4 regions of the Geomicrobium sp. JCM 19055 genome follow, and region 4 is predicted to be linked to each of the others. Evidence: riboswitches for the same ligand, from Rfam matches in the RefSeq annotation. Region 4 holds a riboswitch; each other region holds the start of a gene.
The links. Region 4 has a riboswitch for thiamine pyrophosphate ahead of thiD (bifunctional hydroxymethylpyrimidine kinase/phosphomethylpyrimidine kinase). Riboswitches for the same ligand answer to the same signal wherever they lie in the genome.

Region 1: linked by a shared signal. The riboswitch ahead of thiC (phosphomethylpyrimidine synthase ThiC) and the one ahead of thiD (bifunctional hydroxymethylpyrimidine kinase/phosphomethylpyrimidine kinase) in region 4 are both predicted to bind thiamine pyrophosphate.
Region 2: linked by a shared signal. The riboswitch ahead of thiT (energy-coupled thiamine transporter ThiT) and the one ahead of thiD (bifunctional hydroxymethylpyrimidine kinase/phosphomethylpyrimidine kinase) in region 4 are both predicted to bind thiamine pyrophosphate.
Region 3: linked by a shared signal. The riboswitch ahead of JCM19055_RS16895 (thiamine phosphate synthase) and the one ahead of thiD (bifunctional hydroxymethylpyrimidine kinase/phosphomethylpyrimidine kinase) in region 4 are both predicted to bind thiamine pyrophosphate.

The regions. Positions count from the first base shown of each region.
Region 1 covers NZ_BAXL01000025.1:57,628-59,806, forward strand. Annotated here, with positions in the region: partial or broken gene thiC (phosphomethylpyrimidine synthase ThiC) at 1-1,041, opposite strand, end outside; TPP riboswitch at 1,142-1,256, opposite strand; gene JCM19055_RS19215 (hypothetical protein) at 1,339-1,704, opposite strand; gene JCM19055_RS19220 (hypothetical protein) at 1,658-2,146, opposite strand.
Region 2 covers NZ_BAXL01000011.1:52,729-54,907, forward strand. Annotated here, with positions in the region: gene JCM19055_RS10850 (polysaccharide deacetylase family protein) at 1-557, opposite strand, end outside; partial or broken gene thiT (energy-coupled thiamine transporter ThiT) at 655-1,211, opposite strand; TPP riboswitch at 1,303-1,406, opposite strand; gene JCM19055_RS23650 (GNAT family N-acetyltransferase) at 1,681-2,016, shown strand; partial or broken gene ade (adenine deaminase) at 2,103-2,179, shown strand, end outside.
Region 3 covers NZ_BAXL01000020.1:29,503-31,681, reverse strand. Annotated here, with positions in the region: gene JCM19055_RS30185 (hypothetical protein) at 1-41, opposite strand, end outside; gene JCM19055_RS16900 (NADP-dependent oxidoreductase) at 178-1,140, shown strand; TPP riboswitch at 1,228-1,334, shown strand; gene JCM19055_RS16895 (thiamine phosphate synthase) at 1,418-2,014, shown strand; gene thiO (glycine oxidase ThiO) at 2,014-2,179, shown strand, end outside.
Region 4 covers NZ_BAXL01000007.1:68,966-71,144, forward strand. Annotated here, with positions in the region: partial or broken gene cls (cardiolipin synthase) at 1-701, opposite strand, end outside; TPP riboswitch at 792-897, shown strand; partial or broken gene thiD (bifunctional hydroxymethylpyrimidine kinase/phosphomethylpyrimidine kinase) at 970-1,772, shown strand; gene JCM19055_RS07740 (DNA glycosylase AlkZ-like family protein) at 1,795-2,179, shown strand, end outside; gene JCM19055_RS07745 (DNA glycosylase AlkZ-like family protein) at 2,162-2,179, shown strand, end outside.

The DNA of each region.
Region 1 (2,179 bases), on a different contig from region 4:
TCGTAGGCACGTAATATCTCACAAATCTCATCAAAATGCGTATACAAGAAACTTTCCTCATGATGAGCAAGGCACCATTGCGCCATAATCGATCCACCTCTAGAAACAATGCCCGTTAATCGATTCGCCGTTAACGGAACATACCGCAATAAAACGCCCGCATGAATCGTAAAATAATCAACCCCTTGCTCCGCTTGCTCAATGAGCGTATCCCGATAAACGTCCCAAGTCAGATCTTGAGCGACACCGTTTACTTTCTCAAGTGCCTGATAAATCGGAACCGTCCCAACTGGAACAACGGAGTTACGAATAATCCACTCCCGCGTTCGATGAATGTTCTTTCCGGTTGAAAGGTCCATAATGTTATCTGCACCAAAACGGGTTGCCCACGTCATCTTCTCTACTTCATGTTCAATTGAAGACGAAACTGCAGAGTTACCAATGTTCGCATTGATTTTGACGTGAAAGTTACGACCAATAATCATCGGCTCACTTTCCACATGATTAATGTTCAACGGGATAATCGCCCGCCCCTTGGCAACTTCTTCACGAACAAACTCCGGTTCCATCTGTTCACGAATGGCAATGAACTCCATCTCAGGCGTGATAATGCCTTTTTTTGGCATAATGAAGTTGGGTCACACATTGACCTGGTAGTGCTTTACGAACGGTACGTCGGAACTCTACTTGTTGTTGATCATGCGTCGATGATTCACTACGAACGCCATTGTCTTCAGGCTTTACTTGGCGTCCCTCATACTCTTGTGTATCCTTTCTTTCTACGATCCAATTTTCCCGTATAGCTGGCAGCCCTTCTGTTAACTGAATATGAGCGTTTTCGTCCGTATATGGTCCACTCGTATCGTAGACGAGGAGGGGTTCATTGTGCGTTTCCCTGCCGTCTTCATGAATGGTTGGACTTAACGAAATTTGTCTCATCGGCACTTGAATGTCAGGACGGGAACCTTGAATATACACCTTCTTACTTCCTTCAAAACTAGACAACATTTCAATGTTTTCTTGCTGCACACTTTTTGTCATTTAAGCCTCTCCTTCAAACTAATTCCTAAAGGACGAGATCAAGAGCATACAAAAAAACCAGGCCGCAATAAATCGACCTGGTTTATCCATACAAGAAGTAATGACTCATAGATAACTTCCCTACGCTGGCATGATCCAGATCAGGTCCAAAGAGTCAAGAAGCTTCATTGCGCTTCCCTCTCAGCCCAGCTCATTGGGCTCCCCTAGTTAAGGTTATTTAATTCTGGCATAAGTATAGAATGGATTGAATAATAAGTCAAATCAGAATTTATCCGAAGAGGTGCAACTTCTTATTGATTATTGTGGATAAGGTGTGAATAGTTGCTGGAACATCTCTTCATCAACGTCTTCGTTTTCCAATTCAATGACCATAAAGCTCCATTGATCTTCCGTTGGTTGTTGAATGAAGAACGGAACTCCCTTACCTACAACGTGGCTCCTAACTTCTAAGGCTTGACTCATCTTATCATTGTTAAAGCCAAAGTTATCAAACGTGTACACGTCTCCTGATTGCTCCACAACATGGATGGCAAATAATGCTGTTCTCGAAGGGGGCACATTCGTCGTACCTGGATTTCTCCGGATAAAAGGTTCAACAACGACATGATCCACTTCTTCAAGTTGCTTCTTGCCGTTCCCCGAATGATACGATCGACACGCCATCATGATCAATCACGCGAACATGATCCCACGATATAAAAATCAACAGAGGCAACATCAGTAAGCTCGTAAAGAAGGGAATAAGCACACGTTTTTGTTTTATACCTTCACCAGACAGAAGTGGCGCCACTGAAAGAATAAAAACGATAAACAGAATAACGATCAGCCACATGAATGAGTCATTCGCGTACAACATCATATAAAGCTCATCACCGTGACTTAAGGCATTCTCTTGAGAATCAAATAGCCACATGAACCCACCCATAGAAAACGGTATAAATAGAGCAAAATAAAAGAAAATCCGAGTATGATACCACAATCGTTGTTTAAGATTACGAAATCCGTTTCGCACACCAGTTCCTAAAAACCATACCGGAATTACAAACGCGAATTGTATAAACAGATAGAAAAAGATTTCATATTCTTCAAACAAAGGATCGATCATGATAAAGGCCATCACCACGCAAACGCTTGTAAG
Region 2 (2,179 bases), on a different contig from region 4:
ACGTTGTTAATGATGTTGGCTACACCTGGGCGTTTCCAATCTCTAGAGTCTTGATGCCATGACCAAATAATCGTCCGGTATCCTTCATCTGCAGCTAATGTGATGAGCCGGTCATCATAATAGCCACCGACTGAGCGGAAGAAAACAGGGCGAATTCCTGTAGCAGCGATAATGGCTTGTTCGGTTTTTTCGAGTTGTTGAAGAAATAGATCATCAGAAATCCCTTGCATACCGACATGCTCATACGTATGATTCCCAATTTCGTGTCCATCTTCGATTCCTCGTTGTAAAAGCTCTGGATACCTTTCTGCATGTTTACCGATTACGAAAAATGTTGCTTTTGCATGATGCTTTTTAAGTACATCCATAATTAACGGTGTGTACAAAGGGTGTGGGCCATCGTCGAATGTAATCGCAATTAATTTTCTTTCACTTGGAACATTCCAGACGATTTCACCAGAGTCTTGCCATTCTTCTTTTGACTTCGCTTGAACGTCATTGAAGCCACTCGTAAACAAAAGAAGCAAACTACACAATGCAAAAAGAATCCTTTTCATAAGCGACTCCTTTCTTTACATCTCAAGCTTATCTTGCCTGATCTTCCTTAAATCATGCGAAAAAAAAGCTACTCATCAACGATGAGTAGCGACAAAATTAAGAAGCAATTGGATTGTCTACTTTAGATGCAGGTAAGGCTTTCTTAAAGAAACTCGGTTGTGCTTTACTAATTAAGAAAATGACTCCAAATGTAATAAGTGTTGCTGGAATAATATAAGATGCGTTATATACGATCGAATAAATCCAAACGTTCCATCCTTCAGGTGTGTAAGCACCAAACCAAATCACCCCTGATATGATGTGCACGAATAGACGCAAGAAGCTTGCTACAAAAAGCCCAACGATTGCCCATTTAATCGCAAGTTCCCCTTTACGATTACGTAGTGTAAACAGTCCTGCAAGTCCAACGACTGCAAAGGCAACGGGGTAATCCAATAGCGCCTGTACAGGGTGGAGAATCGATGAGCGAGAACGAGCTTTAGCGTCCCGACAAGTAATCCGGTTGCTACACCGACTTTAACGCCTCGACGAAATGCCATAACAAAAATCGGTAACATCACAAGTGTTATCGATCCTCCCATTACCCATGGACCGCTAAATTCAATACGATCAAGTATAAGTGCTAATGCAGTCATCAGAGCAATTTCGACCATGATTAATGTTCTTGTTTGCACAAAAATATCCCCTTTCTGTTTTTGCCACAGGGGGATGTAGGTAGACAGGTCCCAATAAAACAAGTGATAAGAAGGACCGTTCCCACTTCCCTACGCTGGTATGATCCAGGTCAGGTTCGAAGAGTTAGGGCAATAAGAGCCCCTCTCAGTCTTGCGACACCTCTAGTGGTTTGATTTACAATTTTCATTTTTATTATAGACTAAAGATACAAAAAAAACCAATATCGTTTTGCTGTGTAGAGCTTTTATAAAGATGAATGATCTTTTTCGTAGAGCACATAATGAGAAGGGACTGTCTAAAATAAATGAACGTACACATTCGAGAAATTAAGCTAGAAGACGTAAAACAGGTCGCGCATGTCCATGTAAGTAGTTGGAAAACGACCTACCCAGGAATCGTGCCTACTTCTTTTCTTAATAGCTTACAAGTAGATGAGAGGGCAACACTATGGAAAGCAGAATTAACGCAGGGATGGAAATGACCTATGTTGCAAGTAATGATCAAAATAATATTATCGGATTCATTTCAATCGGAAGAAGTAAAAACGTTCAAGCACATGCACAAGTTTATGCTTTATACTTATTGGAAGGCGTACAGCGAAAAGGAATTGGTAAGGCATTGATGAAACGAGCGATGGAGGATTTTTATGCACAAGGTTATCAATCGTTTATCGTAGAAGCCTTGTTGAAAACCCATCGATGGCTTTTTATCGTGCATTACGACCGATGCATTATTCGTTATCGACGTTTGTTATTCATAAACGAGAGATTAAAGAATGGGTGATGACATTTTCTGTAGAGCAGGTACGTCAACAACTAGCAACGTAAAACAATTGAAGTTTATTCTATAGATTATGAGGAGGAATAGGAATGTATCAACGCCAGAAGCAAGAAGAGTGCCTTGTCGAGTTAAATCAAACAGCTAGAGGGGAAATGAAAGCAACGCT
Region 3 (2,179 bases), on a different contig from region 4:
TTTTCAATTGTCTCTACTATTGTAATCATTGTCGGTGCCATAAAAAGTAATAAAAGTTCGCATTAGTTACTTATCCTCCTCGGCAGATACCCTTTATAATTATCTTTTCTGAAATTCATGATTGACGTGTAAATACCAAGATGAGCGGGAATGCAGGTTGGACAGGAGGTTTTACACATGAAAGGCATTGGAATTAATCATTACGGAGATGAACGTGAACTTACCGTCGTTGATCTACCTGACGTTACAATAGGCGCAAATGATGTGCGCATCTCGCTACGAGCAAGTGGCGTGAACCCGATCGATTATAAATTACGTGAAGGTTACTTGAAAGACGCGTTGAATTTCCAACCACCACTTATTCTCGGTTGGGATGGCGCTGGAGTTATTACGGAAATTGGAGCTTCTGTTGATACATTTTCAGAAGGAGATGCGGTTTACTTCCGTCCAGAGCTCACTGAGTACGGGACGTATGCGGAAGAAATCGTTGTCGATTCTTCACTCGTACAACCAAAGCCAGAAGAACTTTCTTTTGAACAAGCAGCTTCTCTACCACTCGTTGGCTTAACGAGTGTGGAAGGGTTAATTGATGTTGCCAACGTTCAAGCTGGACAACGCGTGTTGATCTTAGGAGGAAGTGGCGGTGTTGGTACCGTCGCCATTCAAATGGCTAAAGCGCTCGGCGCACACGTCACAACGACATCAAGCTTTAAGAATCGTGAATTTGCGAGCGCTCGTGGTGCAGATGAAGTCGTTGCCTATGATGAAAATGAAGTCATTCAAGGAGAATTCGATGTATTGTTCGATGCGGTTGGTGGTGCTCCTTATCACAAAGCGATTTCCCATGTGAAAAATGGCGGTATTGCTGTAAGCATCGCAGGTGGCGGTAGCCAAAACGATGACGTGAAGAAAATTGAAACAGAGAAACTAATTCAAGTTCATAATATCTTTATGAATCCGACTCCGAATAAGATGAAACGTCTTCATGAATTCGTAACGAAAAAAGACGTCTATCCGGTTCTCTCGCACACGTATCCGATGACAGTTGATGGTGCTAAGAACGCGCATCTTGACAGTGCTACGGAACGTACGACAGGGAAAATTGTCTTAGTGCGTGAACAAGACGCACCCATAGAGTAAATGAAACGAGAGCCGAGTGGCTCTCGTTTTTTACGTTCTTGACGAGGTCAAAACGCATTGCTATGATGACAATACAATAACTATACAAAAAACTACTAGGGGTGCCCTTATGTTATGGGCTGAGATGAGTGAAGACTCAAACTCTTGAACCTGATCTGGTTTATACCAGCGGAGGAAAGTAGATGATGCAGTGTTTTGTTTGAGTTCGCAACAAGACAATTCTGCCGTCCTTTTCTCAAAGGGCGGCTTTTTTTGTATTGAGGAGTTGAAAATCACCATGAAATGGCATCTGATTACAGATGAACAAATCCCCTTCCATATTCAAGTACGTACGCTCAAACAATGCGCGAAAGAAGTTGAACTTCTTCACGTTCGCAATCAACATGCATCACTACAACGGTTACGCCAACAAATTGAACACTTATTACGTCTTGGATTTACGAAGCAACAACTGATCTTAAACTACCATACAGAAGCGGCAATCGCTTGGGGGTTAGGTGGCATACATCTTAAAGAAACACAGCTTGACCAGTTACATGATTTAAAAAAAGCACACCCAACCATGACAATTGGTGCTTCAGTCCATGATTTAGATGCCGCGCAATACTGCGAAGATCAAGGGGCTGATTATGTATACGCAGGGCATATTTTTGATACACCTAGCAAACAAGACACACCTGGACGAGGGCTAGATTTTTTACAAAACATTGCATCCAATGGATTGGTGCCCGTTTACGCGATTGGAGGCGTGACGACTCATAACGCCACTCAATGCCTTGAAGCAGGTGCACATGGGGTTGCAGTCATGTCTGCAATCTGGCAATCAAATTCTCCAAAAACAACTGCACGTCAATTTACGAAAGGTGATCAATAATGAACCAACGATCGTATGACGTCATCATTATTGGAGCTGGGATTGTCGGTCTTTGCACAGCATTTTATAGTGCCAAGGCTGGTTTACGCGTCGCAGTTCTAGATCGCTCCACCCCAGGCAGCGGAACAACGTCGAAGGCAGCAGGCATGCTCGGTATTCAAGCTG
Region 4 (2,179 bases):
ATAACCAATCTCGCCATCGATAACGACGATTTTACGGTGGTTGCGATAGTTTAACCGTGAGTTACATAAGGAATGCGTGACGGGAAGAAGACACCGACTTCGCCACCTGCTCGAATGAGTGAGCGAAAGTGCTTTCTTGAAAGTTTCCTTGAACCCATGTCGTCGTATAGAACGCGGACTTGTACACCTGCAAGCGCTTTTTCTGTTAATAAAGCAATGATTCGTTTGCCAATGCTGTCATTTCGAAAGATGTAATACTGTAAATGAATGTGATCGTTCGCAGCGGCTAAGTCTGTAATTAACTCCGAGAATTTATCAATTCCATCTGTGAAAACGTCAATATCATTGTCTTGAGTGAGTAGTGCACCATCACTTCGAAGGAGCAATGTGATGAGGTTTACATTGTTTTTAGCTGTGTCACTGTGAAAGTGATAACTGCCATCTTCAATTTGGCGGAGCTGTGTGTCGATGCTGTCTTTAAGACCGATCTTCTCGATGCCATCCCAATTGAAAAGGCGTTTACGGCTTAAGTTCTGACCGAGAATTAAATAAAGAATGAATCCGATAAACGGGAGAAACATTAAGATCAAGAGCCAAGCCCAAGTGGAATGAATGTCTTTACGTTCCATAAAGACGATCACAGCAGCTAACATGATGTTTAGAAGGACGAGTAAGCTAAGTAAAATTGAAATAATGTCCATATGTATCCCCCCTTCTTTTTAGGTATACGTTCATATCGTATCATGTTAATTTGCATACATCTTATAATATGTATGCTAAAATGAACGAAAATAGACCACTAGGGGTGCGCGAAATGGAGCGCTGAGAGACAGCGAAAGCTTAAAACCCTTTGAACCTGATCCGTACAGCGGCGGAGGAAAGTGGATGGTATGCACATCTGTGTGTCTAAGCCCTTCTCCTTCTGTGTTGACCAGGAGGTTTTTTTATTTGCGCATCACGAGGAGGAGAATTGATATGGTATCGAAAGCATTAACCATTGCAGGCACTGACCCTACAGGGGGAGCCGGTATACAAGCAGACTTAAAGACGTTTCAAGAACTCGGTGTATTTGGGATGAGTGTTATTACATCGGTTGTGAGCCAGAATACGCTTGGCGTGCGGTCTTTTGTCGATATGCATGAAGAGTTTATCGAAAGTCAAATTGATGCAGTGTTTGAAGATATACGTCCAGATGCAGTTAAGACAGGCATGCTTTCCAACCCTTCTGCGATTGCCATCGTGGCAAAGAAACTAAAGGAATACAATGTAAGTCAGTATGTTCTTGACCCTGTAATGGTTGCATCAAGTGGTCATGAGTTGATTTCACAAGAAGCTCGCCAGTCGGTAAAAGAAGAACTATTACCGCTAGCAACGTTAGTCACACCAAACTTGCCTGAAGCCCAAGCGTTAACCGGGCTTACGATTGAAACGATTGAAGATATGAAAGAAGCAGGGCGCATACTCGTAGAAGAATATGGCGTGAAAGCCGCTTTAATCAAAGGTGGACACTACAAAGGTGAAGCAGACGATTATTTGTACAACGGGACAGAGTTTCTGAAGTTTTCTGCGAAACGTTTTGATACGAAGCATACGCACGGAAGTGGTTGTACGTATGCAGCGGCCATTACGGCACGTCTTGCTGAAGGAGATTCGTTGAATCAAGCCGTTGAGCACGGCAAGTCGTTTATTACGAGTGCATTAGTAATCCACTAGAGATTGGTAAAGGCCAAGGTCCAACAAATCATTGGGGACACCGATTAACGACTAAGTAGCCACTAATAAGGAGGAATGATGGTGGAAGAGCTTCATGTAACACCAACGGTTGCACGTCAATTTTTGATTGAGAAGTTACTTCCGCATTGTTCCGATGCTCTTCAAACGTTAACAACATTGGAAGCGGTTCAACTGGATCCGGTCGCTGTCGTTGAGCGTAACCATCACCTCGTATTTATGAACAGGAACGAAACGTATCACAATGATGATTACGGACAGTTGCTCCAGCAAAAGCTCGCGTTTGAACATTTTGCGAATGCAGCATGCCTTTTGCCGATAGAAGACTATCCTCTTTTAAAGGGGGTACGTGAACGCATACGAATACGATGGCAAGAAGAGCAGGCGCAATACAGTGATGCGATGAGGGAGATTGTCACACTTCTAGCTAATGAAGGACCAAAGCCAT